Regions from separate parts of the Streptomyces sp. NPDC006463 genome, predicted to be linked through region 2. Evidence: predicted binding sites of a transcription regulator. Region 2 holds the regulator's gene; the other holds the start of a gene.
What was found. The regulator HspR, encoded in region 2, represses chaperone genes until heat shock. The targets are predictions, from matches to a motif close to TTGAGNNNNNNNNNCTCAA.
Positions count from the first base shown of each region.

Region 1: a site for HspR is predicted at 4,589-4,607, ahead of lon (endopeptidase La). Genes of this name have one in related genera too.

Region 1 is NZ_JBIAHP010000025.1:6,959-21,146, forward strand. Features, by position in the region: gene ACFYOB_RS33475 (nitrate- and nitrite sensing domain-containing protein) at 1-357, opposite strand, end outside; gene ACFYOB_RS33480 (hypothetical protein) at 746-1,519, shown strand; gene ACFYOB_RS33485 (MarR family transcriptional regulator) at 1,586-2,026, opposite strand; gene lon (endopeptidase La) at 2,155-4,566, opposite strand; gene ACFYOB_RS33495 (DUF4097 domain-containing protein) at 4,668-5,426, opposite strand; gene ACFYOB_RS33500 (sulfurtransferase) at 5,492-6,400, opposite strand; gene ACFYOB_RS33505 (hypothetical protein) at 6,475-7,869, opposite strand; gene ACFYOB_RS33510 (hypothetical protein) at 7,906-8,460, shown strand; gene ACFYOB_RS33515 (response regulator transcription factor) at 9,104-9,844, shown strand; gene ACFYOB_RS33520 (ATP-binding protein) at 9,841-10,917, shown strand; gene ACFYOB_RS33525 (multifunctional oxoglutarate decarboxylase/oxoglutarate dehydrogenase thiamine pyrophosphate-binding subunit/dihydrolipoyllysine-residue succinyltransferase subunit) at 11,188-14,188, shown strand, end outside.
Region 2 is NZ_JBIAHP010000010.1:279,519-293,706, forward strand. Features, by position in the region: gene ACFYOB_RS20355 (hypothetical protein) at 1-409, shown strand, start outside; gene ACFYOB_RS20360 (YbjN domain-containing protein) at 423-968, opposite strand; gene ACFYOB_RS20365 (hypothetical protein) at 1,106-1,618, shown strand; gene clpB (ATP-dependent chaperone ClpB) at 1,661-4,252, opposite strand; gene ACFYOB_RS20375 (pyridoxamine 5'-phosphate oxidase family protein) at 4,378-4,791, shown strand; gene ACFYOB_RS20380 ((2Fe-2S)-binding protein) at 4,931-5,245, opposite strand; gene ACFYOB_RS20385 (helix-turn-helix transcriptional regulator) at 5,617-6,609, shown strand; gene ACFYOB_RS20390 (heat shock protein transcriptional repressor HspR) at 6,679-7,143, opposite strand; gene dnaJ (molecular chaperone DnaJ) at 7,145-8,332, opposite strand; gene grpE (nucleotide exchange factor GrpE) at 8,372-9,022, opposite strand; gene dnaK (molecular chaperone DnaK) at 9,022-10,872, opposite strand; gene ACFYOB_RS20410 (sugar transferase) at 11,114-11,650, shown strand; gene ACFYOB_RS20415 ((Fe-S)-binding protein) at 11,761-14,188, shown strand, end outside.

The DNA.
Region 1 (14,188 bases), on a different contig from region 2:
GGCGTCGGCCTGGACCTCGGCGAGCTGCCGGTCGGTGCGGGCGGCGCGTTCCTGGACGGGGCCCTTGGCCCCGCCGGGGCGGCCCTTGGCGGCGTACTCGACGACGGCGTCGCGCTCGTCACCGAGGAGGTGCGCGAGGGTGAGGGTCTGCCGGGTCTGCTCCGCGAGGGTGACCAGGCGCTGGGAGTCGTTCAGTTCCCTCGTGGCGGAGACGACGGCTGGGCTGCCCGCCGCGAGGACGGTGAGACCGGCGACGGCCACGCCTACGACCAGCCTGCGGCGCACGCGGACGCGGCGTCCTGCGGGGGCCGGGCCGTCGGTGGCGGTGCCGTTCTTCCGAGACCGCTTCTTCTGCACCGGTGCTCGCAATCCTGTACGTGTGCTCTTGCTCGTCTACTCGTGTGGCCGAGGTAACGGCCGGTCAACAAGTAAACGCGCCCCGCTCCCTCGTACCGCCTCAGACCTTTGCAGTGTGATGGGGAGAGAGCCGCACATCACCCACCCGGCCACTCGAACGAGTGAACATCACGGATGAGTTGGCGACCAACTCGGACACCGGGTGTCAGAGCGCGTCCATGGACAGGCGGTTGAAAGATCCAGGCGGGCTTTGGCAGGATGCCCGCCCACACTCCGGGGGGCCTCGCCCGGGCCCCCGGAGGGCGCGCGGAGCCGCTCTCGCCCACCCCTCCCACATTGGTACGGACCTACCCGCGCGCCGGACCCCCGCGCCCGGCAGAATGACGGCATGCGCATCGACCTCGCCTCGGCCCCCGGTAACGCGGAACGCCCCAATGAGGACTGGGTGTCGGCGGCGATCCCCGCCTCGGGCGGCGGCGTCGTGGTCGCCCTGGACGGGGTCACCCCGCCGCGCGGCGACGACGGATGCGTGCACGGAGTGCCGTGGTTCGCGGCCCGGCTGGGCGGCCGATTGACCGAACTGTCCGGATCGCGGCGGGACATGCCGCTGGACCGGATCCTGGCGGCGGCCGTCCGCTCCACGGCCGAGGCACACCGGGACACCTGTGACCTTTCTCACGTCCGCACGCCGCAGGCGACGGTCGTCGTCGTCCGCTGGGACGAGGCGTACGTGGAGCACCTCGTGCTCTCGGACTCCGTACTGCTCCTGCAGGCGCCGGGCGGTGAGGTCACGGCCGTGCTCGACGACCGGCTGGACCGGGTCCCTCCGGACATGCTGCGGTCGGCGGAGGCGGCGGACACGCTGCGGAACGCGGAGGGCGGTTTCTTCACGGCGGCCGCCGATCCGGCGGTGGCGGCCCGGGCGGTGACGGGGCGCACCCCGCGCGGGCGGGTCCGGGCGGTGGCCGCGCTCACGGACGGGGCGAGCCGTTGGACGGACACGTTCCAGGAGGGCGACTGGTCGCAGTGCCTGGCGGTGCTGCGCAAGGAGGGCGCGCAGGGGCTGATCGGCCGGGTCCGCGCCATCGAGTCCGACCCTGCGCGCCCGTCGGGCCGGGGCAAACGGCACGACGACGCGTCGGCGGTCTACGCGGAGCTGTAGGGCCGCTCCGCGGTGGCCGCGGCTGCCGCGGCGCTCGCCCGGAGCGGCCTCGGGACTGCTCCGGGCCTACTCCTCGCCCGCGTTCAGTTGGTTGAGCAGCCGGGCCAGTTCCGCCACCTCGCCGCGGTCCCAGTCGGCGAGCTTGCGCATGTACTGCTCGCGCCGCGCGTCCCGTACCCGCAGGAACCGCTCGCGGCCCTCCTCGGTGAGGCCGACCAGGAAGGCCCGGCCGTCGGCGGGGTCCGGCTCGCGGGCGACCAGGCCCAGCACCTCCAGGGCCCGCAGCTGGCGGCTCATGGTGGCCTTGCCGACGCCGAAGTACGCGGCGAGCTCGGTGGCCCGCTGCCGGCCGGCAGCCTCCAGGCGGGTGAGGAGTCCGTACGCGGCGGGTTCGAGCTCGGGGTGGAGCTCGCGGGCCATCTCGCCGGAGGAGGCGCGGGCGCGCCGGAGGAAGACGGACAGCTCCCGCTCCAAGGCAAGGAACTCCTGGTCTTCGCTCCCGTGCACGTCCGGCTCCCTCTGTGGTGGTGTGGGCCGCCAGTATTTCGCAGCGGACACGCCGAGGGCCCGGGGCCCCGCCTGAGGGTCCCCCCGGACGGAGTCCGGGGGAGGGGACCCGGGCGGGGCTCCCCCGCCTACGCGGCGGTGGTGAAGGGCACTTCCGTCTGGACCTCGGTCCGGGCCAGGGCGAGCTCCAGGACCTGGCGCACATCGGTCACCGGGTGCACTTCCAGGCCCTCCAGCACCTCGGCCGGGACGTCGTCCAGGTCGGCCTCGTTGCGCTTGGGGATGATGACGGTGGTCAGCCCGGCCCGGTGCGCGGCCAGCAGCTTCTGCTTGACCCCGCCGATCGGCAGGACCCGCCCGGTCAGCGAGACCTCGCCGGTCATGGCCACGTCCGTGCGCACCTGGCGCCCGGAGAGCAGCGAGGCGAGCGCCGTGGTCATGGTGATGCCGGCGCTCGGTCCGTCCTTGGGCACCGCGCCCGCCGGGAAGTGGATGTGCACGCCCCGGTCCTTCAGGTCTGCCACCGGGAGTTCCAGTTCGGCGCCGTGGGAGCGCAGGAAGCTGAGCGCGATCTGCGCGGACTCCTTCATGACGTCACCGAGCTGGCCGGTGAGGGTCAGACCGGCCGCGCCCGTCTCCGGGTCGGCCAGTGAGGCCTCCACGAACAGCACGTCGCCGCCCGCGCCGGTCACGGCGAGGCCGGTGGCCACGCCTGGGACCGCGGTACGCCGCTCCGCCGGGTCCTGGGCGGACTCCGGCACGTGGTGCGGGCGTCCGATCAGGGCGCGCAGGTCGTCGGCGCCGATGCTGAAGGGCAACTCGCGCTCGCCCAGTTCGTGCTGCGAGGCCACCTTGCGGAGCAGCCGTGCGATGGACCGCTCCAGGGTGCGTACGCCCGCCTCGCGGGTGTACTCGCCGGCGAGCTTCCTGAGCGCCTCCTCCTGCAGGACCACCTCGTCGGCGCCGAGGCCGGCGCGCTCCAGCTGGCGGGGCAGCAGGTGGTCGCGGGCGATGACGACCTTCTCGTCCTCGGTGTACCCGTCGAGGCGGACCAGCTCCATGCGGTCGGCCAGGGCCTCCGGGATGGCCTCCAGGACGTTGGCGGTGGCCAGGAACACCACGTCGCTGAGGTCGAGCTCCACCTCCAGGTAGTGGTCCCGGAAGGTGTGGTTCTGGGCCGGGTCCAGGACCTCCAGGAGGGCGGCGGCCGGGTCCCCGCGGAAGTCGGAGCCCACCTTGTCGATCTCGTCGAGCAGGACGACCGGGTTCATCGACCCGGCCTCCTTGATGGCCCGGACGATGCGGCCGGGCAGGGCGCCGACGTAGGTCCGGCGGTGTCCTCGTACCTCGGCCTCGTCGCGTACGCCGCCGAGCGCGACCCGGACGAACTTGCGGCCCATGGCGTGGGCGACGGACTCGCCGAGCGAGGTCTTGCCGACTCCGGGCGGTCCGACGAGCGCGAGGACGGCTCCGCCGCGGCGGCCGCCGATGACGCCCATGCCGCGCTCGGTGCGCCGCTTGCGCACGGCGAGGTACTCGGTGATGCGGTCCTTCACGTCGCTGAGCCCGGCGTGTTCGGCGTCGAGGACGGCGCGCGCTCCCTGGATGTCGTACCGGTCCTCGGTGCGCTCGTTCCAGGGCAGCTCCAGGACGGTGTCCAGCCAGGTGCGGATCCAGGAGCCCTCCGGGCTCTGGTCGCTGGCCCGCTCCAGCTTGTCGACCTCCTTGAGCGCGGCCTCGCGGACCTTCTCGGGGAGGTCCGCGGCCTCGACGCGGCTGCGGTAGTCGTCGGACTCCTCGCCCTCCTTCTCCCCGTTCAGCTCGCGCAGCTCCTTGCGGACGGCCTCCAGCTGCCGGCGCAGCAGGAACTCGCGCTGCTGCTTGTCGACGCCGTCCTGCACGTCCTTGGCGATGGACTCGGCGACGTCCTGTTCGGCGAGGTGGTCGCTGAGTGCCTTGACGGCCAGCTTGAGCCGGGCGACGGGGTCGGCGGTCTCCAGCAGTTCGACCTTCTGCTCGACCGTCAGGAACGGCGAGTACCCGGAGTTGTCGGCGAGCGCCGACACCCCTTCGATCTGCTGGACCCGGTCGACGACCTGCCAGGCCCCGCGCTTCTTGAGCCAGCTGGTGGCGAGTGCCTTGTACTCCTTGACGAGCTCGGCGACCGCACCCGGCAGCGGGTCCGGCACGCGTTCGGTGACGGTCTCGCCCTCGACCCACAGTGCGGCCCCGGGTCCGGTCGTACCGGCGCCGATACGGACGCGGCCGCGGCCGCGGATGAGCGCGCCGGGGTCCCCGTCGGAGAGCCTCCCCACCTGCTCGACGGTCCCGAGCACACCCGTGCCCGCGTACTTCCCGTCGATCCGCGGCACGAGCAGCACTCGGGGCTTCCCGCCGCTGCCCGCCGCGGCCTGGGCCGCCTCCACGGCCCCGCGCACCTCGGCGTCGGACAGGTCCAGCGGAACGACCATCCCAGGCAGCACGACCTCGTCGTCGAGCGGCAGCACGGGCAGAGTGAGCGGTACGGACGTCGAAGCCATGATCTTCCCTCCGGCAGTGAAGTTGAGCTATGCCGACTCAATGCATGTGCGCCGCCCGTTGTTCCCCAACAGCCGTTCGCCCGGGGCGAACGGCTGAGGGGTCAGTCGCCCGGTGCGGAGACGTGGACGTCGCCCGACGTGGTCTTCGCCGAGAGGTGGGAGGGAGCCGAGGGGTCCGTGGGGACAGTGATGTCGCGGGTGCCGGAGGTGGTGGTGACCGCGAGCTGGTATGCGGCCGGGGGGACCTTCAGGATGACGTCGCCCGAGGTGGTTTCGGCGAGGACCGAGGACGGGGCCACCGCGAAGTGCAGGCGGGCGTCACCCGATTCGGAGTGGACGTCCGCGCTCGGGCCGGACAGGCCGGTGGCGGTGATCCCGCCCGAGGAGGTGCGGATCTTCAGCGGGCCGCCGATCCGGTCGGCCCTGACCCGGCCCGACGTGGCCGCGACGTCGGCCGCCGTGACGCCCGTCACCGTGATGCGGCCGCTGGTGCTCCCGAGCTTGACCGTGACGGAGGCCGGGACCTCCAGGCGGTAGTCGATGTAGCAGTCGGGGGGGCAGTCGTCGGTGAAGGTCAGCACACCGCCGGAGACCTGCTGGCCGGGCGTCGGGGCGGTGTCCCCGCGGTAGTGGACGGTCCGGCGGACCGTGACTCCGGGCCCTCCTCCGGCGGTGACCTCGATCGAGCCGGCCCGGGCGGCCGTGACCTCCACCGCGGTGACGGCCTCGGTGACCGTGGCGTCGGCGCTCGCCGTCTTCTGCGGGCCGTCCCCGAGGGAGCAGCCCGCCAGCAGTAGCCCGGCCCCGAGGGCGACGACGGCGGTGCGGGCGGGGCGAAGTGACGCGGCGTGAGAGATCATGGTCACGAGTCTCGGGCGGAAGGCGCCCGCGGCCGATGGGGCCGGTCCCCGGATCCGTGGTGGGGTTATCCCCCGCTGCCGTCCGCGTCCCCGCCCGCCGGCCCGTGGCCCGTGACCACCGGCCGCCGGTCCGAGGGCATGCCCCATTCGCTCCACGACCCGTCGTACACGGCCAGGTCCCGGTAGCCGGCGAGGGTGGCGCCGAGGGCCAGGACGCAGGCCGTCACTCCCGATCCGCAGCTGAAGTAGAGGCGCTCCCGGTCGCCGGTCAGCGCGCCGATGGCCGCGCGGAGTTCCTCCGCCGGGCGCATCAGGCCGTCGGGGCGCCGGAGTTCGGCGAAGGGCAGGTTGAACGCCCCCGGCATGTGGCCGCCGCGCAGGCCCGGGCGGGGTTCGGGGGCGGTGCCGGCGAAGCGCTCACGGGTGCGGGCGTCCAGGACGGCCGCGGCCGGGTCGGCCAGGGCCGCGGCGACGGTGGCGCTGTCGACCAGCAGCCCGGGGCGGGGGCGGGCGGTGAAGGAGCCGCGCGGGCCGTCGTACGCCGGGCCGTCGGCCTCGACGGGCAGTCCTGCGGCCTTCCAGGCGGGCAGTCCCCCGTCGAGTACGGCGGCCCGGTCGAAGCCCATCGCGCGCAGCATCCACCAGGCGCGGGCGCTGGAGTAGATGCCGGCGCCGTCGTAGACGACCACGGTGGAGGTGTCGTCGACGCCGAGGACCCGCATCGCCTCGGTGAACCGCGCGGCGCCGGGCATGGTGTGCGGGGCGGGGGCGTCGTGGTCGGAGAGGTCCCCGTCGAGGTCGAAGGGGCGGGCGCCCGCAATCCGGTGGGCGGCGCCGCGATGGGCGCCGACGGAGGCGTCGAAGAGGACCAGCCCGGGCACGGTCAGCCGCTCCGCGAGCCAGCCCGCGCCGACCAGCGGTCCGGGGATCTCGGAACCGGCCCCTGGGGACGTGGAGTTCTGGGACGTGGGCATGCGGCGCCTCCTGTGCGAACCGGGTCGCCCCATCCTCGCAACCGGCCCGCTGCGGGGACGCGCCCGGGGCGGGCTCAGGGTCCGCCGCAGCCTCCCGGGCGGGCGTACACGGCGACCCGGGCTCCGCGTACCTCGGTGACCGAGCACAGGTCGAACCAGGCGGCCAGCGTCTGGCGTTTCACGGCCTCCCGCGGGTACGGGTCCAGCGGCTGGTCGGCCGGGTCCAGCAGGGCGATCACCCGGGGGGACCCGATCAGCGCCTCCCGGATGGCGAGCGACGGCAGTTCGGTGCCCTGCAGGCTGCGCGAAGCCGCCGGGGTGCGGTCCAGGGCCACGTCGCGCAGCTGCGCGTAGACGTCGGGCGAGGACAGCAGCCACTCGCGCCGCCGCGACGGCAGGAAGGCCACCGCGTCCCCCGGCCGGGCCTGCTCCCGGACCGCGGCGGCCACGGCGAGGACGTCGTCCTTGCGGCTCTCGGGCGTGCGCAGCCACGCCGACCACAAGGCGAAGGGCACCAGCAGGGCGGCGGCCGCGAGCCACCGCCACCGGCCGCGGGCCGACGCCAGCCGGGCGCCCGCCAGCAGGGCCGGCCCGGCCAGCGCGTAGAGCACGTACCGGTCGACGTACCAGGGGTCGAGGAGGGAGACCGCCAGCAGCAGACCGGGCGGCAGCAGGGCGAGCGGCAGGGCCACGCGTACGAGCTCTCCCGGTGCGCCCCGCGCGAGCAGCAGGGCGGCCGCCGCGAGGACCCCGTACGCCGCCCAGTCCTGCCAGCCCGGCCGCCCGAGCCAGCCGAGCTGCTGCTGCGCCTGCCGGGCGCTCACCAGGGCCAGCGGCAGCAGCAGGGCCACGACGGTCCCGGCGGCGACGCGCCAGCCGCGCGAGCGCCAGGCGCTGAAGGCGTGCGCGAGCAGGGCCAGTACCGCGAACTCGTGCAGCCAGCAGCCGAGCAGCAGCACCGCCGCGTACGCCGTCCACCGCTCGCGCAGCATCAGGTACGTCGCCCACACCACGGCCGCCGCGACCAGGGCGTACGAGCGGCCCTCCTGGGCGTACATCTGCACGGGCGGCAGCACGGCGTAGGTGACCCCGGCGATCAGCGCGGCCCGCTCCCCCGAGAGCCGGTGGGCGATCGCGGCCACCCCGGCGGCCGCGAGGGCGGTGGCGGCGACGGAGGGCAGCCGCAGGGCCCACAGGCCGCCGTCCCAGGCCAGGTACACGCCGTGCATGAGCAGGTAGTACAGGCCGTGTACGGCGTCCACCTGGCCCAGCAGCTCCCGGAGCCCGCCGAGCGGGCGGTGGGCCACCTGCCAGGTGACCGACTCGTCGCGCCACATGCTGCCGCGCCGCTCCAGGCCCCAGAGGCCGAGGAGGACGGCGAGCAGCGGGGGCAGCACGCGCCAGGACCAGGGGGCGATGCGGGTGATGGCTGCCTCCGGGAACTGTCGCGACGGGCGTGGGGACTCCATACTCGGGGTTCGGGGGACGTACCTGCGGAGGTGGGTGTGCGAGCGTACCGGGCGGTGGCAGGGGCGGTGCTGGGCGCGGTGGTCCTGGCGGGCTGCGGGGCGTCCGGATCCGGGAGCGGCGACGACGCGCCCCCGACGCCCACGGGGACCTCCACCGCGGCCGCACCGGCGCCGACCGGTCCGACGTCACCGTCCGCGGCCCCGGCGCCGAGCGGCGCCGCGAGCCCGACGGCCGGCAAGCCGCCCTCCGCGGACCAGACCCTGCTGCGGGTCACCCGCAGCGGCGGCTTCGCGGGCCAGACGCACACGCTCGTCGTCAAGGAGGACGGGTCGTGGACCAGGCTGGACGGCGGGGCGAAGCCGGAGGGCACCGGAAAGCTGTCGGAAGCCGAGCTGGCCGAGCTGCGCACCGCGCTGCGCGAGGCGAACTTCGCGGAGCTGCCCCGGATCGCGACGGGCGGCCCCACGATCTACGACGGGTTCTCCTACGCGTTCGTGCACGACGGTTTCGAGGTGGCGGGCGGCGAAGGCGCCCTGGCCCCGGCCCTGGGCAAGGTCCTGGCCGCGCTCCCCCCGTTCACCCAGAAGTAGGCAGGCCCGTCCCCGCGGCCGAGATCTCCCGCGGCTGCCGGTCCGGGCTCAGCCTGTTGGAGCACCCGTACGTGGATCCGGACACGGCCGACGGGACGGTGGGCCGGGCCGATTTCACGGCTCCCGGGGCCGCGGCGCGGCGTCGCTCACCGACGGTCCTGACAAATCCGGAGGGATTCCTTCCGCTCTCCGCGAAACTCTCCCCGGCCCTCTCAGCAAACCTCTCCGCGAAACCGATGCCGCACGTGCGCCCCGCGGACGAGGCCGTCGCCGCCGGACACGGCGCCACCGACGCCGCCCCGCTGGACGTGGCCCTCGGCCGCGCCGTACCCGAGGCCTCCTCCCGTTCGAACTCCCCCGGTGCGGGCCGTCGAGGCCTCCCGTCCCGACGTCCCGAACGACACGGAGAACCCGGTCTTCCTCACGGATACGGGCCGTCGTCGCAGGGCACACGGACAGCCGGACGGGGTCCTCGCCCCGCCCGCCGGGCGCCGGTCCCGTGGGGGGTCCGGCGCCCTGCACATCCCGCCCCCTACCAGGATGATCAGCACAAATGCCCTGTCCGAACCCCGCATAGCCGCAGGCCGGTGCCTCCTCTACGCTGCACCCCACCACGCAGATCTTCATGGGGCGGGACCGGGACATGGAACAGACACACACCACCCACAACGGCGCCTCGGCGACCCCCGGCGCCCAGCGGCGCGTACTCGTCGTCGAGGACGACCACACCATCGCCGAGGCGATCGCGGCCCGCCTGCGGGCCGAGGGCTTCCAGGTGCAGACGGCCGCCGACGGCCCTGCCGCCGTCGCCGCGGCCGAGAACTGGCTGCCCGAGCTGCTGGTCCTCGACATCATGCTGCCGGGCTTCGACGGCCTGGAGGTCTGCCGCCGGGTCCAGGCCCAGCGGCCGGTCCCGGTGCTGATGCTCACCGCCCGGGACGACGAGACCGACCTGCTGGTCGGGCTCGGGGTCGGCGCCGACGACTACATGACGAAGCCGTTCTCGATGCGCGAGCTGGCCGCGCGGGTCCACGTACTGCTGCGGCGCGTGGAACGGGCCACCCTGGCCGCGCACGCCCCGCGCGGGGCCACGCTGCGCCTGGGCGACCTGGAGATCGACCACGCGCAGCGCCGGGTCCGGGTGCAGGCCGAGGACGTGCACCTGACGCCGACCGAGTTCGACCTGCTGGTGTGCCTGGCCGGCACCCCGCGGGCGGTGCTCTCGCGGGAGCAGCTGCTGGCCGAGGTGTGGGACTGGGCCGACGCGTCCGGGACCCGTACGGTCGACAGCCACATCAAGGCCCTGCGCCGGAAGATCGGCGCGGAGCGGATCCGTACGGTCCACGGCGTCGGGTACGCCCTGGAGACCCCGGCGCAGGCGTGAACGGCGCACCCAGGCAGCGCTCCGCCGGGGCCCTGCGGCCCTTCTCGCCGTTCTCGATCAAGACCAAGCTGGGCACCCTCGTGGTGGTCTCGGTCTTCATCACGACGGGCCTGCTGCTGGTGGCCCTGCGCACCGACACCGAGCTGCGGTTCATCACGGTCTTCTCGGTGATCGCCTCGATGCTGATCACCCAGTTCGTGGCGCACAGTCTGACGTCGCCGCTGGACGACATGACGACGGTGGCCCGGGCGATCTCCCACGGCGACTACACCCGCCGGGTGCGCGGCGCGGGACGCCGGGACGAGCTGGGCGACCTGGCTTCCACGATCAACCTGATGGCGGACGACCTGGAGGCGGTGGACCGGCACCGCAAGCTGCTGGTCGCCAACGTCTCGCACGAACTGCGCACGCCGATCGCGGCGCTGCGCGCGGTGCTGGAGAACGTCGTGGACGGGGTCTCGGCCGCCGATCCGGAGACCATGCGCACGATGCTGAAGCAGACCGAGCGCCTCGGCCGGCTCGTGGAGACGCTGCTGGACCTGTCCCGGGTGGACAACGGCGTGGTCCCGCTGCGCGCCCGCCGGTTCGAGGTGTGGCCGTACCTGTCGGGGGTGCTGAAGGAGTCGGCGCTGGCGGCCGCGGGCCGGCCGGGGCTGTCCAGCGGCTCCGGCGGGCACACCCGCAACGACGTGCACCTGCACCTGGACGTGTTCCCGCCCGAGCTGACGGCGTACGCGGACGCCGAGCGGCTGCACCAGGTGGTGGCGAACCTCATCGACAACGCGGTCAAGCACAGCCCCCCGCACGGCCGGGTCACGGTCCGCGCGCGGGCCGGCGACACGCCCGGCAGCCTGGCGCTGGAGGTGCGGGACGAAGGCCCCGGCATCCCGGAGGCGGAGCGGCACCGGGTCTTCGAGCGGTTCAACCGGGGCAGCGCGCGCGGCGGCGACGGCGGTACGGGACTGGGCCTGGCGATCGCCCGCTGGGCCGTGGAACTGCACGGGGGGCGGATCGGAGTGGCCGAATCGTCACGGGGCTGCCGCATCCTCGTCACGCTTCCGGGCAGTTCGTAGGCGCCGTGTTGACGTAGGGTTCGAGTGGGAAGGACATGATCTCGGCCACACGTACCCGGGGTCCGTCAGGGGTGCGAAGCCATGAGGCCGCAACCTCGGTGCCCCCTACCCGAACCACACGTGTTTCCCGCCATTCCAGGCAGTGAAACCCGCCGTTCGATGTGACCTGCGCGACGGAAGTCCCGCCCGGTCTGCATCTCGCGGCCTGGGAGGCGTAGCCTTTATTCCCGCTGTCCATACCTTGTGAAGCGGAAGAGGGCGGTTGCCGCCGTGTCGCCACAGTCCCCCAGTAACTCGAGCACCACGACCGAAGCAGCAGGGGGCGGGAAGAACCCCGCCTCAGGCTTCGGCGCCAATGAGTGGCTCGTCGACGAGATCTATCAGCAGTACCTCCAGGACCCGAACTCGGTCGACCGGGCCTGGTGGGACTTCTTCGCCGACTACAAGCCGGGGGCGGCTGTCGCTCCGGTGAAGTCCGAAGAGCCGAAGAAGACCCCTGCGACGACGGACGGCGCCTCCGCACAGGCCGCCACCACCGTCACCGCAGCACCCCAGGCCGCCGACGCCGCCGCCACGGGGGCGGCGAGCGCCGGTGCGAGCACCCGCTCCGCTGGAGCGGCTGCCGCCGCGCCCTCCGCCGCGCCCACGCCTGTGTCAGCTCCTGCCCCTGCTCCTGCCATCCCCTCTGGTGCCCCTGCTGTGACTGTCACCTCCCAGGCCCCGGCCGCCGCACCGGCCGCGCCCGCCCCCGCCTCCGTAGCCCCGCAGAAGGCCGCGCCCGCCACCGAGGCCCCCGCGGGCCCCGAGCTGGTGACGCTCCGCGGCCCGGCGGCTGCCGTCGCGAAGAACATGAACGCCTCCCTCGACGTCCCGACGGCCACGTCCGTCCGCGCCGTCCCGGTGAAGCTCCTGTTCGACAACCGCATCGTCATCAACAACCACCTCAAGCGGGCCCGGGGCGGGAAGATCTCCTTCACGCACCTGATCGGCTACGCGATGGTGCAGGCCATCAAGGCCATGCCGTCGATGAACTACTCCTTCGCGGAGAAGGACGGCAAGCCGACCCTGGTCAAGCCCGACCACGTGAACTTCGGCCTCGCCATCGACCTGGTGAAGCCCAACGGCGACCGCCAGCTCGTCGTCGCCGGCATCAAGAAGGCCGAGACCCTCAACTTCTTCGAGTTCTGGCAGGCCTACGAGGACATCGTCCGCCGCGCCCGCGTCGGCAAGCTGACGATGGATGACTTCACCGGCGTGACCTGCTCCCTCACCAACCCCGGCGGCCTGGGCACCGTCCACTCCGTGCCCCGTCTGATGCCCGGTCAGTCGGTCATCATGGGCGTCGGCTCCATGGACTACCCCGCCGAGTTCCAGGGCACCTCGCAGGACACCCTGAACAAGCTGGGCATCTCCAAGGTCATGACCCTGACCTCGACCTACGACCACCGGGTCATCCAGGGCGCGGCCTCCGGCGAGTTCCTGCGCATCGTCGCGAACCTGCTCCTCGGCGAGAACGACTTCTACGACTCCGTCTTCGAGTCGCTGCGCATCCCGTACGAGCCGGTCCGCTGGAACCGCGACATCGACGCCTCGCACGACGACGACGTCACGAAGGCCGCCCGCGTCTTCGAGCTGATCCACTCCTACCGGGTCCGCGGCCACGTCATGGCCGACACCGACCCGCTGGAGTACAAGCAGCGCAAGCACCCCGACCTCGACATCACCGAGCACGGCCTCACCCTGTGGGACCTGGAGCGCGAGTTCGCGGTCGGCGGCTTCTCCGGCAAGTCCATGATGAAGCTGCGCGACATCCTCGGCGTACTGCGCGACTCGTACTGCCGCACCACCGGCGTCGAGTTCATGCACATCCAGGACCCGAAGCAGCGCCGCTGGATCCAGGACCGCATCGAGCGCCCGCACACCAAGCCGGAGCGCGAGGAGCAGCTGCGCATCCTGCGCCGCCTGAACGCGGCGGAGGCCTTCGAGACCTTCCTGCAGACGAAGTACGTCGGCCAGAAGCGCTTCTCCCTGGAGGGCGGCGAGTCCGTCATCCCGCTGCTCGACGCCGTCATCGACTCGGCCGCCGAGGCCCGCCTCGAAGAGGTCGTCATCGGCATGGCCCACCGCGGCCGCCTGAACGTCCTCGCGAACATCGTCGGCAAGTCGTACGCGCAGATCTTCCGCGAGTTCGAGGGCAACCTCGACCCGAAGTCCATGCACGGCTCCGGCGACGTCAAGTACCACCTGGGCGCCGAGGGCACCTTCACCGGCCTGGACGGCGAGCAGATCAAGGTCTCGCTCGTCGCCAACCCCTCCCACCTGGAGGCCGTCGACCCGGTCCTGGAGGGTGTCGCCCGCGCCAAGCAGGACGTCATCAACAAGGGCGGCACGGACTTCACCGTCCTGCCGCTGGCCCTCCACGGCGACGCGGCCTTCGCGGGCCAGGGTGTGGTCGCCGAGACGCTGAACATGTCGCAGCTGCGCAGCTACCGCACCGGCGGCACCGTGCACGTGGTCATCAACAACCAGGTCGGCTTCACCGCCGCCCCGGAGTCCTCGCGTTCGTCCATGTACGCGACCGACGTGGCCCGCATGATCGAGGCGCCGATCTTCCACGTGAACGGCGACGACCCGGAGGCAGTGGTCCGCGTCGCGCGGCTCGCCTTCGAGTTCCGTCAGGCGTTCAACAAGGACGTGGTCATCGACCTCATCTGCTACCGCCGCCGCGGGCACAACGAGTCCGACAACCCGGCGTTCACGCAGCCGCTGATGTACGACCTGATCGACAAGAAGCGCTCGGTGCGCAAGCTGTACACCGAGTCCCTCATCGGCCGCGGCGACATCACGCTGGAAGAGGCGGAGCAGGCGCTCCAGGACTTCCAGGGCCAGCTGGAGAAGGTCTTCGCGGAGGTCCGCGAGGCCGCCACGCAGCCCGCCGTCGGCGCCCCGGCGTCGCCGGCGCAGGTCGCGCAGCAGTTCCCGGTCACCGTGAACACCGCGATCTCCCAGGACGTCGTCAAGCGGATCGCCGAGTCCCAGGTCAACATCCCCGAGCACGTCACCGTCCACCCGCGTCTGCTGCCGCAGCTGCAGCGCCGCGCGGCGATGATCGACGAGGGCACCATCGACTGGGGCATGGGCGAGACCCTGGCCTTCGGCTCGCTGCTGATGGAGGGCACCCCGGTCCGGCTGTCCGGCCAGGACTCCCGCCGCGGCACGTTCGGCCAGCGCCACGCGGTCCTCATCGACCGGGAGACCGGCGAGGACTACA
Region 2 (14,188 bases):
GGGCTACTTCACCGTGCAGCGGCGCTGGGGCTCCCGCTTCGACTTCGGGCAGGGCGCGCTGCGCTCCGCGGAGCGGGTGCTGACCGGCGGGCACGTGCCGCTCGCCACCACCGTCACCGTGGTGCTGCTGGCCGCGGCCGGGCTGCTGGCGGTCCTGCTGCTGCTGGACCGGACCCCGCTGCCGCTGCTCGTGTACACCGGGGTGCTACTGGTGATCGCCTACGGCGGGGCCGGTTTCTTCGAATCGAAGCCGCGGTTCCTGCTCCCGGCCTTCCCGCTGCTGCTGCCCGTGGCGGCCGTCATGGCCAGAGCCCGGCCCCGCACCGCGGTCGTGGTGACCGCGGTGCTGGCCGGGCTCGGCTACGGCTACGGGCTGTACCTGCTGCTCGTGGCGCGCGTACCTCTGTGAGCGAGACCGCCGATTACTGGCTGTCGTCGCCGTTCTTCTCGTCGTCGCCGTCGGCGGAGTCGATCTCCTTCTCCAGGCCGAACTGCTCGACGAGCCACTTGTCGAATTCGATGGAGGCGCGGACCCAGCTGACCGTGGAGGACACGAAGTGCTCCAGGTTGACGCCGGTGCCGATCAGCATCTGCGCCTCGCCGATCAGGCGGACCGAGCCGTCGTCGTGGGTGTGGCTGTAGACCTTCGGCCACAGGGTGCGACGGTTCCAGTCATCGATCGATTCGAGAAGCTGGGGCTTCTCCTCGATCTTGTGCGGACGGTCGTAGAAGGTCCGCACCGAGAAAACCTGCTGCTCGTCCTCGCCGCGGAACATGAAGTAGGTGCGGAACTCCTCCCACGGCGCCGCGAGGTCACCCTCGTCGTCGACGACGTACTTGAGCTCCATCTGCTCCAGCAGCTGCTTGACCAGATCCTGGTCGGGGACGACGGGGCCCGCCGGTCCTGTGGCCTGCGGATCGGGCTGCTGCCCTCCGAAGTTCGGAATCGAGGCCGGGTCGATGCTCACCGTGTACTTCCCTTCGTGCGGATACATGCATCCTCCCCCATCCCGCCCACCCCATGTCCAGCCCGACAGCTACGATCCGCTCCGGGCGGACAGGAGCAGGCCGCCGACAAGGCGATGAGGCTTGTACGGGGACACGTGTGGCAGTGCGCGGCGGGATGGGCGCAACGCGCGGGCTCGCGCTCGCGGTGCTGGCTGCGCCGCTGGCCATCGGCATCGGCGGCGCGGTGTGGCTGTGGCTGGCCCCGGACAACTGGGCCGACGCCTCGGACGGCCCCGAGAGCCATACGAAGGTCAGCTGCGCGCAGGCCATGGCGTTCGCCCGGGCGAGCCTGCCGGAGGGGGCCCGGGAGGAACGGTGCGAGCGGACCGACTGGCTGGACACCACCATGACCGGGTCGTTCCGGATGGCCCGGACCGGGCTGGACCCGTGGCTGGCCGCCGCCTTCCCGCAGGCGCAGGAGCACGGGCGCGAGCAGCGTCCGACCGTCTGCCCGAAGCCGGGCCCGGGGTACGACCCGGAAGGCGGGGACCGGTGCCTGGGCGTCGACCATCCCGACGCCGTGCCCGGCCGCGCGTCGAGGGTGGAGATCAGCGTCGAGCAGCAGGTGGGGTACGACGTCGTGATCCGGTTCGTCGCGTACGACGTGTGAGAGCCCGGGCCGCGGCGGCGTGGTGCCGCGGCCCGCCGCCCGCTACAGGGCTTTGCCGACCAGCAGGTCCTCGCCCGCCACGTCGACCCGTACGGTGTCGCCGTCCCTGACCTCGCCGGAGAGGATCTCCTTCGCGAGACGGTCGCCGATCGCCGTCTGGATCAGGCGGCGCAGCGGCCGGGCACCGTACGCGGGGTCGTTGCCCTTGTCCGCCAGCCAGGCCAAGGCCTCGGGCGTGACCTCCAGGGCCAGGCGCCGGTCGGCCAGGCGCGCCGCCAGACGGCCGATCTGGAGCTGCGCGATGTGCGCCAGCTCGTCCTCGCCCAGTGCGGAGAAGACCACGGTGTCGTCCAGCCGGTTCAGGAACTCCGGCTTGAAGCTCGCCCTGACCACGTCCAGGACCTGCTTCTTCTTCTCGTCCGCAGGTGTGGACGGATTCATCAAGAACTGGCTGCCCAGGTTCGACGTGAGGATCAGGATCGTGTTGCGGAAGTCCACGGTGCGGCCCTGGCCGTCCGTGAGGCGGCCGTCGTCCAGGACCTGGAGCAGGATGTCGAAGACCTCGGGGTGGGCCTTCTCGACCTCGTCCAGGAGCACCACGCTGTACGGGCGGCGGCGCACGGCCTCGGTGAGCTGGCCGCCCTCCTCGTAGCCGACGTAGCCGGGCGGGGCGCCGACGAGGCGGGCCACGCTGTGCTTCTCGCCGTATTCGGACATGTCGATGCGGACCATGGCCCGCTCGTCGTCGAACAGGAAGTCCGCGAGCGCCTTGGCCAGCTCGGTCTTGCCGACGCCCGTCGGGCCCAGGAAGAGGAACGAGCCGGTCGGGCGGTCGGGGTCGGCGATTCCGGCGCGGGTGCGGCGTACGGCGTCGGACACGGCCCGGACGGCCTCCTTCTGGCCGATCAGGCGGCGGCCCAGCTCGTCCTCCATGCGGAGCAGCTTCTGGGTCTCGCCCTCCAGCAGCCGGCCCGCCGGGATGCCGGTCCAGGCGCCGACCACGTCCGCGATGTCGTCCGGGCCGACCTCGTCCTTGACCATGGTGTCCCGGGAGGCCTCCGCCTCGGCCTCGGCCTCGGTGGCCTCCGCCAGCTCGCGCTCCAGGGCCGGGATCTCCCCGTAGAGCAGCTTGGAGGCGGTGTCGAAGTCCCCGTCCCGCTGGGCGCGCTCGGCCTGGCCGCGCAGGTCGTCCAGGCGCTCCTTGAGCTCACCGACGCGGTTGAGGGACTGCTTCTCCTTCTCCCAGCGGGCAGTCAGGCCGCGCAGCTCCTCCTCCTTGTCCGCGAGGTCCTTGCGGATCTTGTCGAGGCGTTCCAGCGAGGCCGGGTCGGACTCGTTCTTCAGCGCCAGCTCCTCCATCCGCAGCCGGTCCACCGAGCGCTGGAGCTCATCGATCTCCAGGGGCGAGGAGTCGATCTCCATGCGCAGCCGGGACGCGGCCTCGTCGACGAGGTCGATGGCCTTGTCGGGCAGGAAGCGGGAGGTGATGTACCGGTCGGAGAGGGTCGCGGCCGCGACGAGCGCACTGTCGTTGATGACGACCTTGTGGTGGGCCTCGTAGCGGCCCTTGAGCCCGCGCAGGATCGCGATGGTGTCCTCGACGGACGGTTCGGCGACCAGCACCTGCTGGAAGCGCCGCTCCAGCGCCGGGTCCTTCTCGATGCGCTCGCGGTATTCGTCGAGGGTGGTCGCGCCGACCATGCGCAGCTCGCCGCGGGCCAGCATGGGCTTGAGCATGTTGCCCGCGTCCATTGCGGAGTCGCCGCCGGCGCCCGCGCCGACGACCGTGTGCAGCTCGTCGATGAAGGTGATGATCTGGCCGTCGCTGGACTTGATCTCGGCGAGGACGGTCTTGAGCCGTTCCTCGAACTCGCCGCGGTACTTGGCGCCCGCGACCATGGCTCCGAGGTCCAGGGCGACGAGCCGCTTGTCCTTCAGGGACTCGGGGACGTCGCCCTTGACGATGCGCTGGGCCAGGCCCTCGACGACGGCCGTCTTGCCGACGCCGGGCTCACCGATGAGCACCGGGTTGTTCTTCGTACGGCGCGAGAGCACCTGGACGACGCGGCGGATCTCGTGGTCGCGGCCGATGACCGGGTCGAGCTTGCCGTGACGGGCGGCCGCCGTGAAGTCGGTGCCGAACTTCTCCAGCGCCTTGTACTGGCCCTCGGGGTCGGGGGTGGTCACCCGCCGCCCTCCTCTCGCGTTCTCGAAGGCGTCCAGCAGCTTCTTCGCGCTCGCCCCCTGCTTGGACAGGACCTCGCCGGCCGCGCCGCCCTTGGCGGCGATGGCGATGAGCAGGTGCTCGGTGGACAGGTAGTCGTCACCCAGCTCGCCCGCCCTGGTGTCGGCCTCGGCGAGTACGGCGAGCAGCTCGCGGGTGGGCTGCGGGGGCGCGACCGTGGAGCCGGTGACGCTGGGCAGGGCCGCCAGCAGCCGCTCCGCGCCGCCGCGCACGGCGGCCTGGTCGGCGTCCGAGGCCGCGAGCAGGTCGGTGATGTTCTCGTTGTCCTCGCCGGCGAGGAGCGCCAGCAGGAGGTGCGCGGGGGTCAGATCGGCATGGCCGTCCTTGACGGCCCTGCTGGTGGCCGCGTTCAGCGCGGCTCGGCTCTTGTTGGTGAGCTCGGCGTCCACGGGGCGGCTTCTCCTCTCCGGAAGGGGTGACGGCACCCTGACCGACTCTGTCTAACTCTGACATGAACAACCTATGCAAAGTTGAGTCTATTCCACTCAAGGCAAGGAGTCGTACTCTTCGGGCCATGTCCCATGACCCACTCAACCCGACGCCCGAATACCTCGCCTTCTGGCGGGAACGGCACGTCTGCACGCTGACCACACCGCGTCCCGACGGCACGCCCCACGTGGTGCCGGTGGGCGTGACCTACGACCCGGAGGCCGGCCTGGCCCGGGTGATCAGCAACAAGCACAGCAAGAAGGTCCGCAACATCCTGGCGGCCCAGGCCGGGGAGCCGGGCGGGGCGCGGGTCGCGGTGTGCCAGATGGAAGGGCGCCGCTGGGCCACCCTGGAGGGCCGCGCGGTGATCCGTACGGACGAGGCGGCGGTCGCCGACGCGGTGGCGCGCTACGCGGAGCGCTACGGGCGCATACCCTCGCCCAATCCCGACCGGGTCGTCATGGAGATCACGCTGGACCGGGCCATGGGCCGCGCGTAAAAAGTTGAATTCTCACCCGCATCTTGTCCGGTCAGCGACTGGACGCGGACATCACAACGGCGCCATCGTGGTCAGGTCCACGATGGCGCCGTTGTGTGGGGGTAGCGCCTGAGCGATCTGCAACGACGGGGGAATCGCTTCAGGCACTGCGGGGGGTGGCGGTGGTGATATCGGGTTCGAAGAGCTGGTGATCGCGCTGATCAAGATTGACGAAGACCATTCCGTAGCGCACCTCGCAGCGGACGGGCTGCGGCGCGCCCCGCGGGCGGCGCAGGCACCGGTAGGCACGTACGTCCTCGTCCTCCTCGCGCACGACGACGATCGGTTGACCGAACAGGGTGACCATCAGCGAGTCCCCGGGGTACGGGATCGCCGTGGCCAGGTCGATGAACTGCCATCCCGACCGGTAAGCGGAGGCCATTTCGCGGCGGAAGCCGCGGTCGTCGGGGGTCATGCGTCCGAAGACTTCCCACCCATAACCGGCTTGGGTGCGGGGCCCCAGCCACTGTCGGCCAAGACCTTGCCCCAACCACTGTCGCTCTCACCGGTGGTGGCACCGGCCCCCCAACCGCTGTCGGCGGGCGTGCCGCCCCAGCTGGTCTGCGCGAGCGAGATTCCACCGACAGCAGCGGCCGTAGAGAGAGCAATGGCAGCCACCGAGCGAAGCAATTTCTTGTACATGGTCGACGTTGTCCTCACTTGATGGATTCCTCTCCCCCGCATCTCAGACGATGACTTATCGAGCCACGCCATTGCCACCGTGGCGATGCATCATGTTCCTGTACATGCAGGACCCTGGGGGTGGGAGATTTGCCGATTATGCGGATGAACCAGACACATCCCCACGCGGTGACGGACCTGTGCGACCTCGGGGCCGAGTTGTACGCGAGCGCGCTCAGCTCCGGCCGCATAGCCCGCGAAGAGGTCGAGCAGACGCCCTGCCTGCTGGAATTCGCGCTGCTGCACCCTGACCCGGACGACGACAACTGGCTCCGTCCGGTTCCACCTTCGGTGGCCCTCGCGCAGCGGCTGCACCCGCTGGAACGGGAGATCCTGCAGCGCCGGCGCTCTTCCATCGAGCTCACCGAAGCGTTTGAGCCATTCATGGCCATCAGCGCGCTGACTCCCGCCCCCACCCACGCGATCACCGTGCTGGAGGGATTCAACAGGATCAACGCGGCCCTCAACGTCGCCACCGCCGAATGCCAGGCGGAAATGCTCACCATCCAGCCGGGCGGCGGGCGTTCCGAGAACATTCTGAACCAGGCGATAGAGCGGGACCAGCCGCTCATCCGGCGTGGTGTCAGCATGCGCACCCTCTACCAGCACACCGTGCGCCACAGCCGCGGAACAATGGCGTACGTCGACCGGATGGCCAGCGGCAAGGTCGAGATCCGGACGTTGGAGGAGCTGGTCGAGAGGCTCATCATCTGCGACGAGTCGGTCGCCTTCATCCCCGCGAGCGACGACCAGCAGATCGCCCTGGAACTGCGGCACCCGGCGCTCGTCCGCTACCTGGCCCGGGTCTTCGAGCAGCTGTGGCGCCGGGCCACGCCGCTCAACGAGCAGATCCCCTACGATCCGACGCCCTCGGGGATCTCAGGCGTGCAGCGCTCCATCGCCCAACTCCTCGTCGAGGGGCACGTGGACGAGGCCATCGCGCGCCGCCTCGGCATGAACGTACGGACCTGCCGCGCGCACATCGCCAAGCTGGCCTCCGCCCTGGGCAGCGGCAGCCGGGCCCAGCTCGGCTTCCTCATCGCCCAGTCGGGGATCCTGGGCCAGGTCTCGGGGCCCACGCGGGATCCACAGCTCTGACCGGCGCCGGCGGCGCCGGGTACGCCGAAGGCCCCGCCCGGACACCGGGAGGGGCCTTCGCACGCGTTGTCAGTCCGTCGGCCGCTTGGGCCGCCAGACGACCAGGGCGCTGCCCGGCACCGGCGGCTGGTACGGGACCAGGTCGCGCCGGTAGGAGGCGTGCACCTGGGCCTCACGGGCCTGGAGCGTGGCCGCCGCGCCGTCCACCGCTGCGGAGAGCTCGGCCACGCGCTGCTGGAGCGCCGCGACCTGGTTCTCCAGCTCGATGATCCGCTTGATGCCCGCCAGGTTGATGCCCTCGTCCTGGGACAGCGCCTGCACCGTGCGGAGCAGCTCGATGTCACGGGCCGAGTAGCGCCGGCCGCGCCCGGCCGTACGGTCCGGGGAGACCAGGCCGAGACGGTCGTACTGGCGCAGGGTCTGCGGATGCAGACCCGAGAGCTGGGCGGCCACCGAGATCACGTAGACCGGGGTCTCGTCGGTGAGCTGGTACCCCCCACCCAAGCGGGAGGACTGTCGTCGGCGGCCGTCCATGTCATGCTCCCTTCGCGGACTCGAACAGCGCGGAGCGCGGGTCCTGCGACTCCGTCGCCTCGCGGTACATCTCCAGCGCCTCGCGGGCCTTGTCCGACAGCTCGACCGGGACCGCGATCTCCACCGTCACCAGCAGGTCGCCGCGGGTGCCGTCCTTGCGGACCGCTCCCTTGCCGCGGGCCCGCATCGTGCGGCCGCCCGGGGTGCCCGGCGGCAGCTTCAGCGTCACCGAGGGGCCGTTCAGGGTCGGGACCTTGATGTCGGCGCCCAGCGCCGCCTCCGCGAACGTCACCGGGACGGTCACCGTCAGGTTGTCGTCCTTGCGGCCGAACACCGGGTGGGAGTCGACGTGCACGACGACGTAGAGGTCTCCGCCCGGACCGCCGCGCTCGCCGGGCGCACCCTTGCCGCGCAGCCGGATGCGCTGGCCGTCGGAGACGCCCGCCGGGATCCGGACCTGCATGGTGCGCGAGCTGCGGGCGCGCCCGCTGCCCTTGCAGACGTCACAGGGGGTTTCGGCGATCAGGCCGCGGCCCTTGCAGTCCGCGCAGGGGTCGGTCAGCGAGAAGCCGCCGCCGCTGCCCCGCGAGACCTGGCCGGTGCCGACACAGGTCGGGCACACCCGGGGGGTGCCGTTCTTGTCGCCGGTGCCCGAACAGGCCTTGCAGGGGGCCTGGGAGGACATCCGGAGCGGGACCGTGGCCCCGTCCACCGCCTCGGTGAAGGAGAGGGTGACCTCCGACTCGATGTCCTGGCCGCGGCGGGGCTGGGTACGGGTTCCCGCACCGGGCCCGGCGCCGCGGTTGAACAGGCCGCCGAAGACATCGCCCAGACCGCCGCCGAAGCCGCCGCCCGCGCCGCCGGCACCCGGCTGGGTGCCGCCGAACAGGTCGCCGAGGTCGAAGTTGAACGAACCGCCGGCCCCGCCCGGCCCGGGGCGGAAGCCACCGTTGCCGAACAGGGCACGTGCCTCGTCGTACTCCTTGCGCTTCTTGGCGTCGCCGAGGATGTCGTTCGCCTCGGAGATCTCCTTGAAGCGCTCCTCGGCGGAGGCGTCGCCCTTGTTGGCGTCCGGGTGGAACTCGCGTGCGAGCTTCCGGTACGCCTTCTTGATCTCGGCCTCGGTGGCGTCCTTCGGGACACCGAGGACCTTGTAGTAGTCCTTCTCGACGAAGTCCTTCGTGCTCATCCCCGGTGTCCCTCCTCTCGTGCTCCTACTGGTTCAACATCAGCCCTTGTCGGGGGCATCCGTGTCCTTGTCCGACGGCGTGTCGGCCTCGGCCGACTCGGACTTGGGGGCCGCGCCCGGCTGGGGCTCGGCCACCGCGACCCGCGCGGGACGGATCGTACGCTCGCCGATCCGGTACCCCGGCTGCAGGATCGCCACGCAGGTCGTCTCGGTGACGTCCGGCGCATACGAGTGCATCAGGGCCTCGTGGATCGTCGGGTCGAAGGGCTCGCCCTCCTTGCCGAACTGCTGCAGGCCCATCTTGGCGGCGACCGTCTCCAGCGATTCGGCCACGGACTTGAAACCGCCGACCAGCTCGCCATGCTCCCGCGCCCGGCCGATGTCGTCCAGGGTCGGGAGGAGTTCCGTCAGGAGGGACGCGACCGCGATCTCCTTGACGGTGATCCGGTCCCGCTCCACCCGGCGGCGGTAGTTCTGGTACTCCGCCTGGAGCCGCTGGAGGTCCGTGGTGCGCTCACCGAGCGCCGTACGGGCCTGGTCCAGCTGCGCCAGCAGGGCCACATCCGCTCCAGAATCCCCGGCCGGGGCCGCCGCCTCCTCCTTGGCGGAGTCGGCGGCCTTCGGCTCGTCGGGCGTGCCGTCGACGGGGACGTCGGGCTTCTCCTCGAAGCCCGGGGTCTCCTCCGACATCAGGCAGCGCCGCCCTTCGGCTTCTCGTCGTCGACGATCTCGGCGTCGACGACATCATCGTCGGCCTTCGCCTGGCCCGCATCACCGGCAGCGGCGCCGGCGGCGCCCTGCGCGGCCTGGGCGTCGGCGTAGATCGCCTGGCCGAGCTTCTGGCTGACCGCGGCGAGCTTCTCGGTCGCGGTACGGATCTCGGCGGTGTCCTCGCCCTTGAGCTTCTCCTTCAGCTCGGCGACGGCCGCCTCGACCTCGGTCTTGACCTCGGCCGGAACCTTGTCCTCGTTGTCCTTGACGAACTTCTCCGTCTGGTAGACGAGCTGCTCGCCCTGGTTGCGGGACTCGGCCGCCTCCTTGCGACGCAGGTCCTCGTCCGCGTACTGCTCCGCCTCCTGGCGCATGCGGTCGACCTCGTCCTTGCCGAGCGAGGAGCCGCCGGTGACGGTCATCTTCTGCTCCTTGCCCGTGCCGAGGTCCTTGGCCGTGACGTGCATGATGCCGTTCGCGTCGATGTCGAAGGAGACCTCGATCTGCGGGACGCCACGCGGGGCCGGCGGCAGGCCGGTCAGCTCGAACATGCCGAGCTTCTTGTTGTACGCCGCGATCTCGCGCTCGCCCTGGTAGACCTGGATCTGCACGGACGGCTGGTTGTCCTCGGCCGTCGTGAAGATCTCGGAGCGCTTGGTCGGGATCGTGGTGTTGCGCTCGATCAGCTTGGTCATGATGCCGCCCTTGGTCTCGATACCCAGGGACAGCGGGGTCACGTCGAGGAGCAGGACGTCCTTGACCTCACCCTTGAGCACACCGGCCTGGAGGGTGGCGCCGATGGCCACGACCTCGTCCGGGTTGACGCCCTTGTTGGCGTCCTGACCGCCGGTGAGCTCCTTGACGAGCTCGGCGACGGCCGGCATACGGGTGGAGCCGCCGACCAGGACCACGTGGTCGATCTCGGACAGGTTGATGCCCGCGTCCTTGATGACGTTGTGGAACGGGGTCTTGCAGCGGTCGAGCAGGTCCGCGGTCAGCTGCTGGAACTGCGAGCGCGTGAGCTTCTCGTCCAGGTGCAGCGGGCCCTCGGCGGACGCCGTGATGTACGGCAGGTTGATCGAGGTCTCCGTGGAGGAGGACAGCTCGATCTTCGCCTTCTCGGCGGCCTCGCGCAGACGCTGGAGCGCCATCTTGTCCTTGGACAGGTCGACGCCGTGGCCGTTGGCGAACTGCTTCACCAGGTAGTCGACGACGCGCTGGTCCCAGTCGTCGCCACCGAGGTGGTTGTCACCGTTGGTGGCCTTGACCTCGACGACACCGTCGCCGATCTCCAGGAGCGACACGTCGAAGGTGCCGCCACCGAGGTCGAAGACGAGGATGGTCTGGTCGTCCTTGTCGAGACCGTAGGCCAGAGCGGCGGCGGTCGGCTCGTTGACGATGCGCAGGACGTTCAGGCCCGCGATCTCACCGGCCTCCTTCGTCGCCTGACGCTCGGAGTCGTTGAAGTAGGCCGGGACGGTGATGACCGCGTCCGTGACCTTCTCACCCAGGTACGCCTCGGCGTCACGCTTCAGCTTCTGCAGGATGAAGGCGCTCATCTGCTGCGGGTTGAAGTCCTTGCCATCCAGGTTGATCTTCCAGTCAGTGCCCATGTGGCGCTTGACGGAGCGGATGGTCCGGTCCACGTTCGTGACCGCCTGGCGCTTGGCCACCTCGCCGACGAGGACCTCGCCGTTCTTGGCGAAGGCGACGACGGACGGCGTGGTCCTGGCGCCCTCGGCGTTGGTGATGACGGTGGGCTCGCCGCCTTCCAGAACGCTGACGACGGAGTTAGTGGTGCCCAGGTCGATGCCGACCGCACGTGCCATTTTGATTCCTCCAGCTGACTTGAGTGGAACAGACTCAACCATGCCGCATCGCCGCGTGGACGTCAACAGAGCTGAGTCGATGCGACTCAACCTTTAGGTCGCCCTTACGCGCAACCCGTGGCATCGGCCCTGACGGCGCGGGGTCCGGGGCGCCGGGCCAGGCCGCGGGCGCGGCACCCGAACGGGGCATCCGGCCGCGCGCCACCCCGGGACCGCCGGAGGCATGCGGCACGGTGCTGACATGCCTCTGCTGCTGCCCCTCCCCGCCCGGCCAGGGCGCCGGCCGGTCAGGCCCTCGGCCAAGCGGGTGCTCGACCTCATCGGTGCGGCGATCCTGCTCGTCGTGCTCGCCGCCCCCCTCGCGGCAGCGGCAGGGCTGCTCTTCGCGACCCGGGGCGGCCGCGCGTTCGTACGGGTACCGGCGGCCGGTCTGGCCGGACGGCCGTTCCGCACCTGGCGGCTGCGCACCGGCGACGCCGGCCGCCTCGGCGCGGCCCTGGAGCGCTGCGCACTGGACTCGGCGCCCCAGCTGATCAACGTGCTCCGCGGCGAGATGTCCCTGGTCGGGCCGCGCCCGGATTCCCGTACAGACCGGCCCGAGCGGCTCTTCGTACGGCCCGGGATGACCGGGTTGTGGCAGGTCAGCGCGCGCTCCGACCTACCCTGGGAGGAAATGGCGCTGCTCGACCGGCACTACGTGGAGAACCATTGGCTGGGGATGGACCTGGCGATCCTCGCGCAGACGCCGCGGGCGGCCTATCGGCAAAGGCATGCCTGAGCGACACAGATCACCGCGCGCTCAGCTACATTGCGGCGTCGGGAGTGGGTAACCTCATGCCTTGACTCAATAAGTTACCGCTTAGTAAGTACCGCCCGAGGAGCCCTCCCATGCAACTCGCCGCGATCATCGTGTCGCTGGTCATCACGGTGGTAGCCGTCGCGCTGTTCGGCCGTGCCATCGCGCAGATCTACCGCTTCGTGCGCCTCGGCCAGCCAGTGCCCGCGGGCACGCGCACCGGCGACCCCACACAGCGCACCATCACGCTGGTCAAGGAATTCCTCGGCCACACCCGCATGAACCGCTGGGGCATCGTCGGGTTCGCGCACTGGTTCGTGGCGGTGGGCTTCTTCTCGCTGCTGCTGACGATCGTCAACGCCTTCGGCCAGCTCTTCCAGGCCGACTGGCTGATCCCGATCATCGGTGACTGGCTGCCCTACGAGATCTTCACCGAGTTCCTCGGCCTGATGACCGTGCTCGGCATCGTCACCCTGATCGTGATCCGGCAGCTGAGCCGGCCGGGCAGGGCGGGCCGCAAGTCCCGCTTCACGGGCTCCAAGACGGGCCAGGCGTACTTCGTCGAGGCCGTCATCCTGATCGTCGGCGTCTGCATCATGACGCTGCGCGCGCTGGAAGGGGCCCAGCACGGCGTCGAGGGCTGGGAGCCGGGCTTCTTCGCCTCGTACCCGCTGATCGCCGCGTTCGACGGGCTCGACCTGAGCACGATCCAGTACCTGACGTACTTCTTCGCCGCTCTCAAGATCGTCACCTCCTTCACCTGGATGATCACGGTCTCGCTCAACACCAACATGGGTGTCGCCTGGCACCGCTTCCTCGGCTTCCCGAACATCTGGTTCAAGCGGAACGCGGACGGTTCGACGGCGCTCGGCGCCCTCCAGCCGATGACCAGCGGCGGCAAGGAGATCGACTTCGAGGAGCCGGGCGAGGACGACGTCTTCGGCGTCTCCCAGGTCGAGCAGTTCTCCTGGAAGGGCATCCTCGACTTCTCCACGTGCACCGAGTGCGGTCGCTGCCAGTCGCAGTGCCCGGCCTGGAACACCGGCAAGCCGCTGTCCCCGAAGCTCCTGATCATGTCGCTGCGCGACCACGCGCACGCCAAGGCCCCGTACCTGCTCGCCGGTGGCGGCAAGGACATGGAGGGCAACGAGAAGGCGACGGCGGAGCAGCTGGCGGACGTCCCGGCGGCCGCTCTGGCGGAGGCCGAGCGCCCGCTGATCGGGACGGCCGAGGAGAACGGTGTCATCGACCCGGACGTGCTGTGGTCCTGCACGACCTGCGGTGCGTGCGTCGAGCAGTGCCCGGTCGACATCGAGCACATCGACCACATCGTCGACATGCGCCGCTACCAGGTGATGATCGAGAGCGCGTTCCCGTCGGAGGCGGGCACGATGCTCAAGAACCTGGAGAAGAAGGGCAACCCCTGGGGCCTGGCCAAGAAGCAGCGCGTCGAGTGGACGAAGGAGGTCGACTTCGAGGTCCCGATCATCGGGAAGGACGCGGAGGACCTCTCGGAGTTCGACTACCTGTACTGGGTCGGCTGCGCGGGCGCCCTGGAGGACCGGGCCAAGAAGACGACGAAGGCCTTCGCGGAGCTGCTGAACATCGCGGGCGTCAAGTTCGCGATCATGGGCGGCGACGAGAAGTGCACCGGTGACTCCCCGCGCCGCCTGGGCAACGAGCCGCTGTTCCAGCAGCTGGGCCAGGAGAACGTGGCCATGCTGAACATGGCCTTCGGCGAGGACGACGAGGACCCGGCGACGAAGAAGCCGAAGTCGGCGAAGCGGATCGTCTCGACCTGCCCGCACTGCTTCAACACCATCGCGAACGAGTACCCGCAGCTGGGCGGCGAGTACGAGGTCATCCACCACACGCAGCTGCTCCAGCACCTGATCGACGAGGGCCGGCTGACGCCGGTGACGCCGGTCGAGGGTCTGATCACGTACCACGACCCGTGCTACCTGGGCCGGCACAACAAGGTCTACACGCCGCCGCGCGAGATCATGTCGGCCGTGCCGGGCCTGCGGCAGCAGGAGATGCACCGCCACAAGGAGCGGGGCTTCTGCTGTGGCGCCGGTGGCGCGCGGATGTGGATGGAGGAGCGGATCGGCAAGCGCATCAACAACGAGCGTGTCGACGAGGCGCTGTCCCTGAACCCGGACATCGTGTCGACGGCGTGCCCGTTCTGCCTGGTGATGCTGACCGACTCGGTGAACGGCAAGAAGAACGACGGCAAGGCCAAGGAGTCCGTGCAGGTCGTGGACGTGGCCCAGCTGCTGCTGGACTCGGTCAAGACCCCGGAACCGCCGGTGGTCGAGCCGGAGCCCGAGCCGGAGCCGGAGCCGGAGCCCGTCGTTGAGGCGAAGGCCGAAGCCAAGGCGGAGCCCGCCGCCGAGGCCAAGGCCGAAGCCAAGGCCGAGCCCGCCGCCGAGGCGAAGCCCGAAGCCAAGGCCGAACCCGCCGCCGAGGCCAAGGCCGAAGCCAAGACCGAACCCGCCGCCGAGGCCAAGGCCGAGACCA